DNA from 3 places in the Sporosarcina sp. SG10008 genome. Region 2 is predicted to be linked to each of the others. Evidence: riboswitches for the same ligand, from Rfam matches in the RefSeq annotation. Region 2 holds a riboswitch; each other region holds the start of a gene.

Region 1 (3,174 bases), 330 kb from region 2:
ATGATATAGCCCATTGTGGCCACCAATGCACAGATTAATGCATAAGGAAACTGTGTCGCAACGTGATCTATATGGTTACAGCCTGCACCTGTAGAAGATAGAATCGTTGTGTCAGAAATCGGTGAAGCATGATCGCCGAAAACTGCTCCCGCAAGTACTGCTGCAAGTGCTGGCAGTAACATTTCCGGTGCCGCGTCAATCATTATGGTGCCTGCAATCGGCATAAGAATACCAAATGACCCCCATGAGCTACCTGTCGAAAAGGCCATAATACAAGCAAGGATAAACATGATGACCGGCAGGAATGAAACCGATATATTCGATTTCAACACAAGCTCTGATAAATATAAGCCTGTTTCCAATTTTCCTATCAGGAATGATAATGACCACGCAAAAATAAGAATCAGCACAGGTGGCATCATTGCTTTCAATCCATTTATAAAGGCACTGCCAATAAGAGAATAGCTTGCCGTTTCATTATTTTTCATCTGTTGCATATATAATACTACCGCTATTAGCGTGGCGATAATTCCACCCGACAGTAATGCAAGAGAGACATCCGTATTTTCAAAAATTGACAAAAGGTTCATTGATCCGCCGGCTAAATAACCTGTCCAAATCATAACCGCAAATGTCACTGCAACAAGTGTGACGATTGGTGCGACTAAATCCCGAACGCGGCCATGTGCGTGTACTGGGAAGTCTTCTTTTAACTGACCTGGAATTGTTTTAGCAGGATCAAATAATTGACCTGTTTCTGTAGCAAGTTGTTCATGTCTCTTCATTTCGAATAGATCGAAATTGGTCCACGCAAGGAAAAACACCATTGCAAGTGTTGCAATAACGTAAAAATTCATAGGCGCCATCATAATGAAGGCAGATAGTGGTGAATAGCTAATCGCTGCAGCACCACCAAATATAAGTGCAAGTTGGCCTATTAAAAAGGCACCCCAACTTGAAATTGGTGAAATGACACAAATCGGTGCTGAGGTTGAATCGATGAAATAAGCTAGTTTTGCTCTTGAAACTCGATGCTGATCTGTAATCGGACGAGCAATTTGGCCAACTGCCAATGCATTGAAATAGTCATCCACAAAAATAGCTATACCGAGAAATACTGTGAGCAGTTTTGCACCACGTTTTGTTTTGATGTGCCGCACTGCCCATTCTGCAAATGCCCTGCTTCCACCGGATAAACTAACAAATGCAGTGATAACCCCTAATAGAAGGATGAAAAGGATAATGTAAATGTTCCCTGTATTCAGTCCACCATCCCAAAATGTAGCCTTAACTGACTCCAATAAATTTTTTAATGATTCAACAGGTCCGAACGACGCCGCCAGCAGAGCACCTGAGACTATTCCTGCTCCGAGCGACAACAGCACCCGTTTAGTTGCAAACACCATAATAATTGCGATTAGTGGTGGTAAAATGGATACCCATGTTCCTATCATCTACTATTCCTCCATTTAGTCGGGTTGAGGCCCTGTATAGGGGGAATAAAAAAACGGCTACTAATTACACTCAGCAGAGTGCATCAGGAGCCGGCTTTATCTACGTTTCGTTTGTTGGATAACTAATACTGCTTATCTAACTCACGACTTGTAGCTCATCATACATGTTCAAAAATGTATGACAGTGTTATCCCTATTCGGAATAACCCCAGCCTGATAGATCCCGACGATCTTACCAAACTTCGGCAAAGCTTCCTTTTACACACGGTCATCGGTGTCAATCTCGCGTGTGTGACTAATAAGCAATGCAGCCTCTACCCAATCGATATTTCAATCCTCTACTAGCCTATCAGTTATCCACACCATTTTCAAGTCCCTTTTCATTCCTCTATCGCGGGAGGGGCTGGAACTTCGACCGATGGCGGATCCCCACCACCAGTCGTATAGATTTGAGGTACTGTTGATTGAATTAGTCCCATAGCTACCGGAATCTTCTGTGTCACTACACTTTGCTTTGTTGCAAGTGGGACAATGATTTGGACATTTACTGTTAATAATATATTCACTTCAACAACGGCATTGTTAATACCAAATTCACTAATTTTTGTATCTATAGTCGCTTGTACTTGACCTATGACATGAAAACGAATCGGTATTTTAGGCCCTAAGTTCCCTAGTAGTGGAATATTTGCCGCTTGAGCAAGAGGGACAAAAAAGACAATTCCCTCTTCACGTTTCATTGCTTGCGAATCAAATTCTATCTCATCTGTTGGTAATAAAGCTAGATTGCCCGCTTCAGCCTGTTGAAGATGGGACTCGACAAGACCATGTGTCTCCGCTAATACTCTGTTGATGATTTCAGTGTTGAATTTCACCATCCCTTTAGAATCGTTCGGGACGTTTACAATGATATCATTGACATCAAGTACATTGGCAGTCCTGGAATTGATGGCTTTATTGATAACATGGGCCGCGATTTTTTCTGTCTGTACCTCTGCATATTGAATATAAATTGGGGCAAGCCTTGCATTAATAATGTAAATAAAAAGGGCAATTGCGATAAGAATTGCAGGAATAAGAAGGGGTAACAATTTGCGTTTTTTCTTCCTGGATTTTCTAGTAACTTGGCCGTGAAATCTCAAGACGACTCCTCCTACTATACGTTATGCAGGAAGGTAGTCGTTCATTCTTTAATTAGTGTGGTTCCGTACCAACCAAGCACATCCCTGATTAATTCAGGCATATAGTACTCTATTTCTGCATGTTTAAGCGATGGAAAGAAAAAACCGAAAGTAAACATATCCAGTGTTGCAAGTGTATATTTTTGACCTGATACAACCTCCCGATTGCCCGCAAAAAGCTGATCATTTCTATTTTTATAAAGTCTTTCATGAATCATCGCACCCATTAACGAGCCACGGAAACCAAGTCCTTTGATTTCAATTTGCGGCCACTCTTTCGTTAATGACAGCTCATAGACTTCTTTCAATTCTGATCCATCGAGTGTAATGAGACATAAATTGATTGGATGAGGTAGAAGTGAATGTAAATCCTCTTTTGTCACCCACCCCTTTTCGAGACTACCTAGAAATATTCCTGCGTTAAACATGGCACAATCCGCTTGAGAATACGCAATGAGCGCTCTACCAAAGAAAGAGGACAGCGAACTAACATCAAATAGATTTTGAGATAAGTGAGAAGGATTATAAAAAACTTGTTC
Region 2 (3,174 bases):
AACTTACACATGTAGAGAAGATGAATGAACTATCAATTGAGATGCTCCGAAAAGCACTTCGATCTTTTTTAGAGGAAAGTATGGTACTTGCTAAAGAAGTTGGCGACTTAGAGGATGAAGTGGATCAATGTAGTCGTGAAAACTATAAAAAACTGACTACGTATTTAAGTGAACATCCAGAAGACACAAATCAGCTTGTTCAGTTATTATTTGTAAATCGTTATCTTGAGAGAACAGCAGACCACATCACAAATATTGCTGAGAGCGCGGCATATCTGATTAAAGGTCAGATATATGATTTTAATTCATAAAAATAAACCGGGGGAGAAAAATGAAAAATTTTCTCCTCCGGTTTTATTTAAGGTAGCTCGTAATAAAAATTAAGGGTATTCTATACATAATAAAAATATAGGGGAGGAAACTAGTATGACAAAGAGAAACAAGGAGTTGTCACTAGAACAACGTGAAGAATTACTCGAAATATTGAAAGCTCGTTTTGAGAAAAACATGAATCGCCATAAAGAACTTGAATGGAGTAAAGTCCAAGCGAAGTTGGAAGCGAATACTGAAAAACTATGGTCGCTTAATGAGATGGAAATAACCGGTGGTGAACCGGATGTTGTTGGTCATGATAAAAAGTCGGGCGATTATATTTTTTATGACTGTTCAATAGAAAGCCCTAAAGGCCGTAGAAGTGTTTGTTACGACCTTGAAGCGTTGGAGTCAAGAAAAAAGCATAAACCAGAAAATAATGCTCTTGATATGGCTTCCGACATGGGCATTGAGCTTTTAACGGAAGAACAATACCGGGAGTTACAGGAACTTGGAAAGTTCGATATGAAAACATCGAGCTGGGTGCAAACACCTGCCAATATTAGAAAACTCGGAGGGGCTATCTTTTGTGATTGGCGCTACGACACTGTCTTTGTGTATCACAATGGAGCAGAATCCTACTATGCTGCCAGGGGGTTCCGTGGCTCGCTGAGGGTCTAAATTTTGCACCCACTAAGCTTATAGACGATGAGATAGAGTGATGGGTGCCAGGTTCTTATTGATTTGTGAATTGTTTTGGAACCTGGTACCCTTCACAATGGTTTTTAAAAAGTTACTTTTTCATGGATATTTAGTGCTCGTTGTAGTGAACTTAGTTGTTCATCGCTTAAAGGAATCATAGGTAAGCGGACACCACCGACAGGGATTCCTTTTAAATTCAAAGCTGCTTTTACAGGTGATGGATTTGGAGCAGCAAAAAGTGCTTTCATTATAGGTAGTAGTCTACGATGATCCTTAGCTGCCTCTTGAATATTGCCGCTTTTGAAATGTTCAACCATCGTTTGCATTTCATTTCCTATAACATGGGATGCTACAGAAATAACACCTGTTCCACCAATTGATAACACTGGAATTGTTAAACCATCATCACCGCTATACAATGAAAAATCTTCAGGTGTATGAGTAATAATTTCGACCATCGCATCTAAATCACCGCTTGCCTCTTTAATAGAAACGATATTAGGTATTTTTGAAAGGCGAATGACTGTTTCAGCAGATATGTTGACAACACTGCGTCCGGGAACATTATAAAGTATAATCGGTAAAGATGTGACCTCCGAAATTGTCTTAAAGTGTTGATATAATCCTTCTTGAGATGGGTTGTTATAGTATGGCGCAACGAGCATAATACCATCGACACCTACATCTTCTGCAAGTATTGTTAGTTCAATTGATCCTTTTGTGTTGTTCGAGCCTGTACCAGCAATCACCGGAACTCTGCCATTCACAACGTCCACTGTAAACTTGAATAATTTGACCTTTTCTTCTTCTGTTAACGTCGGAGACTCTCCTGTTGTACCAGATACCACTAAGCCATCTGTTCCATTAGCAATTAAATAATTAATTAAGTTTTTTGTAGCTTGAAAATCAATTTCACCATTTTCATCAAAAGGAGTCACCATAGCAGTTAATACTTGTCCGAAATTCATTATTTCTCCACATCCTATAATTTATTTTAAAAAAATAGAGGAAGAAGGGCAGTTAGTGAATGAACGCAAAAAAGCAACAACAAGGGCTCGTTGTTGCAGTAGAAATAATAAATTATTTCTTTGCATAAGATAGCCCTCCATATAGTTTCCTATATGACAATTCTGTGTTTATTCAACACAGAACCAGCTTCAAGAAAATGAGATTCTCTCCACTTCGGCAAATTCCCCTTTCCACAAATGTCACAGGATCTCATCATCCTCCACGTGTGTACTGATGGTCTTTGCGCCTCTATCCTTACTTCAAAATTTTTGAAATAAGTGAATTTCTAATTAGACAAACCTTACCTCTATTCTAACGCAATTGCAAGGGAAAGGTGCCGAGTTCTAGAAAGGTTCTGAATTTAATGGGGACTTGATATTCTTTTAAATGTTATTTCGTCTGTTGATGACCCATTTATTTGAATAAAATACTAGTGAGAAGGGCTTGATGACCTTCATTTTCACTGGACTATTTCCGGCCCGCTTCCGGCTAACTATTCATGACAGATTTACTGAGGGGTACTAGCCATACATTTTTTAGTAATCCTGTTGTGGATAGTAGCCTGTCGCGTTCCTGCATTGTTCAAGTGGAAAATGCAGCTGTTTTGGAAGAAATGAATAGATGACTTTCTATAGAGAGTGTAAGTGCCCGAAGATACAATTTCGGGCACTCTTGAACGTTGTATAATGTGCTTCTTGCTTACTTTTAAGAAAGACTATGCATCTAATCATGTGATGCCTAATAGAAAGTGACACTTCTTTACTATTAAAAAAGAGAAAATCATAAAGAAAGTTTCAGCCGCCAAAATTGTATCTTTGGCGGATTATATCCAGATAAGAAGAACCGCTGTTCTTTCGTCCCAAAAAGTAGTTGTACACGTATCGCCTGAATTACTCTACGGAGCGTTTGTTGCCAGAATGGTTAATACACACTAAGATGAATGTATCAGGAAGCGAATCGATGGATTGTGGCTAAGAATAGAAAGAAAACAGCGGATTAGTTAATAAACAAGAGTTAGGAATAAATGTATAAAGGTGATGTTAGTTATGAAAGTTGAAATTGAAAATGAAATTATAGAATTTAATGTTCAGTATGGAAATAGGAAGAAGCTAGCGATTCAGATAGATTCGTTTGGTTTCATAACTGTTAAAG
Region 3 (3,174 bases), 990 kb from region 2:
AATACCGCGATCAGATTGTTAATATTGAAGCGATTATGGAAAAACAGGCGATGACGATGAGTGATTTCACTGATCGTGATGTCTTCGGATTTGCTGTGGACAATGGATGGATGTGTGTTCAAGTCTTTTTCGTCCGTCAGGGAAAGCTAATTGAACGGGATGTATCGCTATTCCCGGTTTATCAAGAACCGGAAGAAGAACTGCTAACGTTCATCGGACAGTTTTACGGTAAGTCCCAACATTTAATCCCGAAAGAAATCTTGTTGCCTCAGGGAATGGATAGTGAAATCGTCCGTCAACTTCTAGATGTCAATGTCTTCATTCCACAGCGCGGTAAAAAGAAAGATCTCGTCCATCTAGCCATCAAGAATGCCGAGATATCATTGAAAGAAAAGTTCCAACTTATTGAACGACAAGAACTTCGTACAATTGGCGCATGTGAAGAACTTGGCAAGGCGATGAATATCACCATACCGTACCGTATTGAGGCATTTGATAATTCACATATGTACGGTTCAGATGCCGTCTCTGCAATGGTGTCATTCCTTGATGGGAAACCGAATCGTAAAGACTACCGAAAGTATAAGACGAAGACTGCAGCTGCACACGATGACTACGCGGCGATGCGTGAGGTTGTAAGGCGGCGTTATATCCGTGTGCTAAAGGATGATTTGCCATTACCTGACCTAATCGTTATAGATGGTGGTAAAGGTCATATGGAAGCGGCCAGGGAAATCATTGAAGATGAGTTGAACTTGTCGATTCCAATTGCTGGACTTGCGAAGGACGATAAACACCAGACGGCGCAACTTCTCTATGGCAATCCGATTGAAATGATCCCGCTAAAGAGAACGAGTGAAGCATTTTACTTGTTACAGCGAATTCAAGACGAAGTGCACAGGTTTGCAATTACGTTCCACAGGCAACGGCGCGAAACGAATTCATTGACATCAGCGCTCGATGGATTACCAGGCGTCGGACCGAAACGAAAAACATTATTACTCAAACACTTTGAGTCTATGAAAAAGATTCGTGAAGCATCCGTTGAAGAGCTGCAACAAGCGGGCTTGCCGAAGGTGGTTGCAGAATCAGTGGAAACGTATTTCCGTGAAGAGGCATTGCGAGAAGAGAAGTAATGTGATAGAGTGAACGCACTGAGTTTTTTCACTAAAAATTGCATATGTAGTGAAGATAGAGGTGCGGATACCAATAGTAAATCTCCGGAAGGCGGCAGCCTGATGAACGGGATTGAAAGGAGTATTCGCCGAAGCGGACCAATCGGCTGTCACGATTGTCCTGCTGGATTTCCATTGAATAAATGGAAGTCTGTCAGGTATAAAAATACCTGGAGAGCTATCTGAACGGGGCGGCTCTTCGGCGAGCGCTCCAATCGGACCGGCTCTCATACTTATGAGGGCCGTTTTTGCGTTCAGGCGGAAATTGGAGGGAAAATCATGGAACGAATTGTAATGAAATTTGGTGGCACATCAGTTGCGAACCCCGAGAGGATTGCACGCGCTGCAAAGCTTGTACAAGGTGAAGTAAGTCGGGGGAATCAAGTTGCGGTTATCGTCTCTGCAATGGGGAAAACAACGGATGATCTTCTAAAGCTCGCCGTGGAAGTTAATCCGAAAGCGGGCCGCCGCGAACTTGATATGCTACTTGCGACAGGTGAGCAAGTAACAGCATCCCTTTTAGCGATGGCAATTGCGGCACAAGGTTTGGAGGCTCGCTCATATACAGGGTGGCAAGCGGGTGTAACGACAGAGTCAGTTCACGGCAATGCGCGAATCGAGCAAGTCAATGCAGATAAGGTTGTATCGACGCTTGAATCGGGTGCTGTTGCAGTGATTACCGGCTTTCAAGGTGCTGACAGCTCAGGTGAGTTGACAACACTTGGTCGCGGGGGATCTGATACAAGTGCTGTGGCGATTGCGATTGCAATAGATGCAGCTATCTGTGATATTTACACAGACGTTGAAGGGGTATTTACGACAGATCCAAGATTAATTGGACAAGCGAAGAAGCTTGAGGAAATATCATATGATGAAATGCTTGAAATCGCGAATTTAGGTGCAGGAGTACTTCACCCAAGAGCGGTTGAGTTTGCCAAGAACCATCAAATGCCGCTTCGGGTCAGACCTGCACATATGGAAGGTGAAGGAACGATTATCAAGGAGGAAATTGATTTGGAAAACAATTTAATTGTTCGGGGCATCGCCTTTGAAAGAGATATCATTCGGATTACAGTTATGTATGACGTTCCATACAATGGCTCGCTTGCGAATATATTCACTGCACTTGCGGATCACCATGTTAACGTCGATATTATCGTCCAGACAATTATGGAAGGCGTACAGCCGTCTGTGTCATTTTCCATTAAGAAAGAGGATTTTGCAGAAGCTATTAATGTTTTAGAGACGGAAAAAGAAGCTCTTGGTTACAACAGAGCCGACTTTGAAGTGGGTCTTGCGAAAGTTTCAATCGTTGGAAGTGGAATGGTATCCAACCCAGGAGTCGCTGCACAAATGTTTGAGATACTCCGTAGTGCATCAGTTCCTGTGAAAATGGTTAGTACGTCTGAAATCAAGGTATCCGTAGTTATTCCAGAATCGGATATGGAAATAGCGGTAGCGGCGCTTCATAAACAATTCGGGTTAGACAACGACTGAAATAATTTGTTATGTCTATTGTTAACCATTTTATTGCAAGTGCCTGAAGACAAAGGGCGCTCTATCACTTTTAATAAAGCCTTCCTTGTAAATTTTAGTTAAGACTATACAAGTTACAGTGCAATTCCATATAGAAAGTGACACTTCCTTAAAATCAAAAAGGAAATGCTATATAGATGGATTCAGCAGCCAAAATTCCATCTTTGGCTGCTCTATTATGGATTGGAAAGTGCTTATTCATTCGTTCCCAAAAACCCCTCATGTGATTAACGAGAAAACTGCGAGAGGTGCAACCCTACGGAAACTGTACATAGGGTGTTTCATCATGAAAATAAGCAGTAATTTACTGGTTATTTTTAGTTATATATGTTGACATAAAGAAACCCCTGTACAACGCACGGCGCATAGAGATGCCTTCGCTGGAGATCATATAGAATCAATAGTTCAACATATATAGATTAGTTGTATGAAAAAGAAGATGCGCCCGATTTAAAGGATGCAT

What was found. A riboswitch is a leader RNA that binds a small molecule or an ion and turns the genes downstream of it on or off. The one in region 2 is predicted to bind lysine.
Region 1: linked by a shared signal. The riboswitch ahead of ACGLYD_RS01990 (Na+/H+ antiporter NhaC family protein) and the one ahead of dapA (4-hydroxy-tetrahydrodipicolinate synthase) in region 2 are both predicted to bind lysine.
Region 3: linked by a shared signal. The riboswitch ahead of ACGLYD_RS05150 (aspartate kinase) and the one ahead of dapA (4-hydroxy-tetrahydrodipicolinate synthase) in region 2 are both predicted to bind lysine.

What each region holds. Positions count from the first base shown of each region.
Region 1 covers NZ_CP172607.1:390,472-393,645, reverse strand. Annotated here, with positions in the region: gene ACGLYD_RS01990 (Na+/H+ antiporter NhaC family protein) at 1-1,454, opposite strand, end outside; lysine riboswitch at 1,598-1,779, opposite strand; gene yunB (sporulation protein YunB) at 1,835-2,596, opposite strand; gene ACGLYD_RS01980 (bifunctional UDP-sugar hydrolase/5'-nucleotidase) at 2,638-3,174, opposite strand, start outside.
Region 2 covers NZ_CP172607.1:61,412-64,585, forward strand. Annotated here, with positions in the region: gene phoU (phosphate signaling complex protein PhoU) at 1-311, shown strand, start outside; gene ACGLYD_RS00265 (DUF4256 domain-containing protein) at 427-993, shown strand; gene dapA (4-hydroxy-tetrahydrodipicolinate synthase) at 1,098-1,982, opposite strand; lysine riboswitch at 2,105-2,282, opposite strand; gene ACGLYD_RS00275 (M48 family metallopeptidase) at 3,069-3,174, shown strand, end outside.
Region 3 covers NZ_CP172607.1:1,051,899-1,055,072, forward strand. Annotated here, with positions in the region: gene uvrC (excinuclease ABC subunit UvrC) at 1-1,136, shown strand, start outside; lysine riboswitch at 1,185-1,364, shown strand; gene ACGLYD_RS05150 (aspartate kinase) at 1,455-2,672, shown strand.